One region of the Clostridium omnivorum genome, then DNA from elsewhere that is predicted to be linked to it. Evidence: a T-box and tRNA genes for the amino acid it is inferred to sense, from the RefSeq annotation. Region 1 holds a T-box; the other holds one or more tRNA genes.

Region 1 (2,491 bases):
ATGTGATATAGATATTATAGGAAATGGCAAATTGAGCGTTATAAATGATGCTGAAATTCCAAGTATAATATATTCTACTTTTACTGCTCTGGGCTTTGATTCTTTTACTATTCATATAAATAATAGAAAAGTATTAAATGGATTTTTTGATTCATTAGCTGTAGAAAACAAGGTAGAAGTTCTTAGAATAATTGATAAGCTTGACAAAATTGGAATGGATGCAGTAAAGAGTGAGCTTAAGGAAGTTGGGCTTAAAGATGAAGCTATTGAAAAGATTGAGCAATTTATAAATATTCAAGGTAGTAATGATGATATCTTAGCCTCCCTTGAAAAGTTAGGCATAGAAAATGAGGAATTTGCTGCAGGGCTTGATGAACTTTCCAAAGTTGTATCTTACATAAGACAATTTGGGGTGCCAGAAAAGAATTTTGCTATAGACCTAAAGATAGCTAGAGGTCTTGACTATTATACTGGAACAGTTTACGAAACTATTTTAAATGATTATCCTGGAATAGGTTCAGTATGTTCAGGGGGAAGATATGATAATCTAGCAGAATATTATACTACTCAAAAGCTTCCAGGAGTAGGTATATCAATAGGTTTAAGCAGATTATTCTATCAACTAAAAGAAGCTGGCTTCTTCAAAGAAGAAATAGCAGCAACCCTAACAAAGGTGTTAGTTGTTCCAATGGATGAAAATACTGCATATTCCATAGGTGTTGCGAATAAACTTAGACAAAGCGATGTTGCTTCTGAGGTTTATCTTGAAGGTGGAAAGCTTCAAAAGAAACTGAACTATGCGAATAAACTTGGAATACCATATGTTATATTAATAGGCAGTGATGAAATTGAAACAAATGAACTTACTCTTAAGGACATGAAAGTTGGAGAGCAATTCAAGCTGTCTGTTGATGAGATAATAAATAAAGTTAAATAAGCCTAATGTACAATATATTACTGCACCTAATTGGAAAAAATCACAAGCAGCTTATATTAAGGGTTGCATTAATCTATAAGAATTAGTATAATAAATAAAAATGGATAATAAAATGCACTGATGAGAAAGAGTAGGATACAAGGTCTTTCACAGAGAGCTTCTGGCAGGTGGAAAGAAGCAAAGAACTGTTATCTGAATACATCTCTGAGCATCACACCAAATCCTTAATTAAGGTAGTAGGCTGCTGACGTTTCCCTTCGCACGTTATAGCGATAGAGTATCATGCATATGCATTGTACTTGAAGAGGTTGGTATTGAGAGATACTGATAAATTAAGGTGGTAACACGGGATTATACTCTCGTCCTTTAGATAATAAAGGACGGGGGTTTTTTTATTTGTTTCAATAATATTCATGCCAAATTAAATCACTTATTTTATGTTGTGTATTTATCCTTTGGGCTATAGTGTGGTGCAAATAAGAATTATGGACTTTTACGGGTAACTTGCCGATGGGAATCGGCACGAATAAGTTACCCAGTGTTTCGAGTGAAAGGAGAAAAAAATGAAAAGTGTAGAAGAACAGATTAAAATTATTACAAAAGGCGCTGCTGAGTTAATTAACCAAGAAGATTTGGAGAAAAAACTTACTTATTCTATAAAAGAAAATAGACCACTTATAATTAAACTGGGACTTGATCCTACAGCTCCAGACATACATCTAGGGCATGCTGTGGTACTAAGAAAAATAAAACAGCTTCAGGATTTAGGTCATAAGGCTGTAATAATCATTGGTGATTTTACAGGTGCAATAGGTGATCCTACCGGAAAATCAAAAACAAGAAAACAGCTAACTAGGGAACAGGTTCTTGAAAATGCAAAAACCTATGAGAGACAAATATTTAAGATACTAGATATTAGTAAAACTGAAGTAAGATTCAATAGTGAATGGCTTGCTAAGCTTAATTTCAAAGAGGTTATTGAGCTGGCATCAAAATATACTGTAGCAAGAATGCTGGAAAGGGAAGATTTCAAGAATAGGTTTAATCAAAATTTAAGTATTGGAATTCATGAATTTTTCTATCCTTTAATGCAAGCATATGATTCAGTATCAATTAATGCAGATATAGAGCTTGGAGGTACAGACCAAAGGTTTAACATACTTATGGGAAGAACCTTACAAAAGGATTATGGTGAGGAAAGTCAAGTGGCTCTATTTATGCCTTTACTAGAGGGATTAGACGGTAAAGAAAAAATGAGCAAGAGTCTAGGAAACTACATCAGCATTAATGAGGGTGCTAGGGAAATGTATGTTAAAGCTATGCAAATTCCGGATGAACTCATAGGAAAATATTTTGATCTTACAACTGATATGCATCCAGATGAGATAAATGTTATAAAGAAGGACTTAGAAGATAATAAGGTAAACCCAAGAGACATAAAAATGCAATTAGCAAAGGAGATAACAATTCTTTACAATGGGAAAGAAGCGGCCATAGATGCAGAAGAGTACTTTAAGAGTCTATTTCAAAAGAATATAATACCAGAAGATATAC
Region 2 (2,491 bases), 280 kb from region 1:
ATCTTGTCATCTGAAACTTTTCCAGTTCCAAAAGTATCAACTTCAACTGAAACCGGCTTAGCAACACCTATAGCATATGCTAATTCAATCTCAAGTTTATCTGCAACACCAGCAGCTACAAGGTTTTTTGCAACCCATCTTGAAGCATAAGCTGCAGATCTATCAACCTTAGTTGGATCCTTTCCTGAGAAAGCTCCACCACCATGTCTTCCATACCCACCGTATGTATCTACGATTATTTTTCTTCCTGTTAATCCAGAATCTCCTTGTGGACCACCTATAACAAATCTTCCTGTAGGATTTATATAGTACTTAGTATTTTCATCTAAAAGCTCTGCTGGAACTATCTTTCTTATAACATGCTCAATCAAGTCTCTTTCAATAGTTTCGCGAGTTACATCTGGATTATGTTGAGTAGAAATAACTACAGTATCTATTCTTACTGCTTTGTCATCTTCATATTCAACAGTAACCTGTGTTTTTCCATCTGGTCTTAGATAATCTAATGTACCATTTTTTCTAACTTCACTTAATCTTCTTGCTAATTTGTGGGCCATAGATATAGCAAGTGGCATATATTCTGGAGTTTCATTTGTTGCAAATCCAAACATCATTCCTTGGTCTCCAGCACCAATTGCTTCAATTTTATCCATATTACCTTTTTTTGATTCAAGCGCTTCGTTAACCCCCATAGCTATATCACCAGATTGCTCATCTATAGATGTTAATATTGCACATGTATCACAGTCAAAACCAAATTTTGCTCTTGTATAGCCAATGTCCTCAATTGTCTTTCTAACAACCTTTGGAATATCAACATAACAATTAGTTGATATTTCTCCCATTACTAGCACCATACCAGTTGTTACTGCTGTTTCACAAGCAACTCTAGCATTTGGATCTTGAGCTAGTATAGCATCTAACACAGAGTCAGAAATTTGGTCGCATATTTTATCTGGATGTCCTTCTGTAACTGATTCAGATGTAAATAATCTTCTCATTTTGTATCTCCTTTCACAATATAAAAATAGAAAAACCTCTTCTACAAGAAGAGGAATGTTGTAAATCACATCCTCCTATCTTGCAGCAATAAACTGCGGAATTGGCACCATAGTGTTTTAATACACCGGTTGCCGGGTTTCATAGGGCCGTTTCCCTCCACCTCTCTGGATAAGAGCATAACATAAAGTATTAAATTCTAAATCATAATAGCATAGTGTTTCATTACTGTCAACACCTATAATTCAAGGAAAGCAATAAAATTCATGTGATTTTCCAAATTCTTTTATTAAATTCCTAATTTTTTTATTTCATATAATATATCAATAAAAACTATTTTTTCAAATATGTATGGACATTAAAAAAAACACCTTTCAGTGTTTTTATGGTGGAGGAGAGTGGATTCGAACCACTGAAGACGTCAGCCAACAGATTTACAGTCTGCCCCCTTTAGCCACTCGGGAACTCCTCCATACTGGAGCTGGCAATAGGAATCGAACCTACAACCTGCTGATTACAAGTCAGCTGCTCTACCGTTGAGCCATGCCAGCATGATATTATTTAGTTTTATGTGGTGGGCACAACAGGGATCGAACCTGTGACCCTCTGCTTGTAAGGCAGATGCTCTCCCAGCTGAGCTATGCGCCCACATTAATTTTTATGGTGGAGGAGAGTGGATTCGAACCACTGAAGACGTCAGCCAACAGATTTACAGTCTGCCCCCTTTAGCCACTCGGGAACTCCTCCATATTGGAGCTGGCAATAGGAATCGAACCTACAACCTGCTGATTACAAGTCAGCTGCTCTACCGTTGAGCCATGCCAGCAATATATTTGATTTTGTCTTAGGCACCGGAGCGCCACTGACAAGGAATAGTATACCTTCATATTGATTTCATTTCAACTATCGCAATACGGCAATATAAAAAACCTTCTCTCTCAAACTCTCAATTATTATGTTTTTCTTCCTCTTACATATCAAACCTTCATTTATTTTAATGTATTTAAACATTATCATTACTATAATAGTCAGCAAATTCACAATTCATGAAACATCTTATGAAAATAAGCTTTAAAGCAATCTTTTAATAGCGCTACTTTTTTTCAACTACTTCCATATTTAAAAACTTTCCTGCTACCTCTTTAATTTTTTCGTAATCCTTGTCGGAAAGCCTATCTCTAAGAAGTTTAACAGCATCAATTACTCCCTGCTCACCATCTTCATTATTTATATATTTGTTAATCTTTTCATAGTCGGATGGCGATAATTTTCTAGCAACAGATAATATTTTTTGCTTATCCGATAAGGTTAATTTATCTTTTATTTCTTCCCTAGATACTTTAAATACTTGGGTATCAGTTTTATCTCCATTATCCACAGACGTGTCAGTTTTATCTCCACCATCTATTGACGTACTATTTTTAGTATCCTTCTCTTTTGATACTTCTTTACTTATTTCCTTTTTAGTATTATTATTCTGTGCATATTTATC

Evidence for each region. A T-box is a leader RNA that pairs with one kind of tRNA and senses whether it is charged. The one in region 1 lies ahead of tyrS (tyrosine--tRNA ligase), so its partner is inferred to be a tRNA-Tyr.
Region 2: it encodes a tRNA-Tyr, which carries the amino acid that the T-box ahead of tyrS (tyrosine--tRNA ligase) is inferred to sense. The anticodon was not compared.

What each region holds. Positions count from the first base shown of each region.
Region 1 is NZ_BRXR01000001.1:563,372-565,862, reverse strand. Features, by position in the region: gene hisS (histidine--tRNA ligase) at 1-937, shown strand, start outside; T-box leader at 1,046-1,307, shown strand; gene tyrS (tyrosine--tRNA ligase) at 1,501-2,491, shown strand, end outside.
Region 2 is NZ_BRXR01000001.1:848,070-850,560, forward strand. Features, by position in the region: gene metK (methionine adenosyltransferase) at 1-1,001, opposite strand, end outside; SAM riboswitch class I at 1,074-1,177, opposite strand; tRNA gene bsdE14_RS03890 (tRNA-Tyr) at 1,386-1,471, opposite strand; tRNA gene bsdE14_RS03895 (tRNA-Thr) at 1,476-1,550, opposite strand; tRNA gene bsdE14_RS03900 (tRNA-Val) at 1,572-1,647, opposite strand; tRNA gene bsdE14_RS03905 (tRNA-Tyr) at 1,661-1,746, opposite strand; tRNA gene bsdE14_RS03910 (tRNA-Thr) at 1,751-1,825, opposite strand; gene bsdE14_RS03915 (hypothetical protein) at 2,093-2,491, opposite strand, start outside.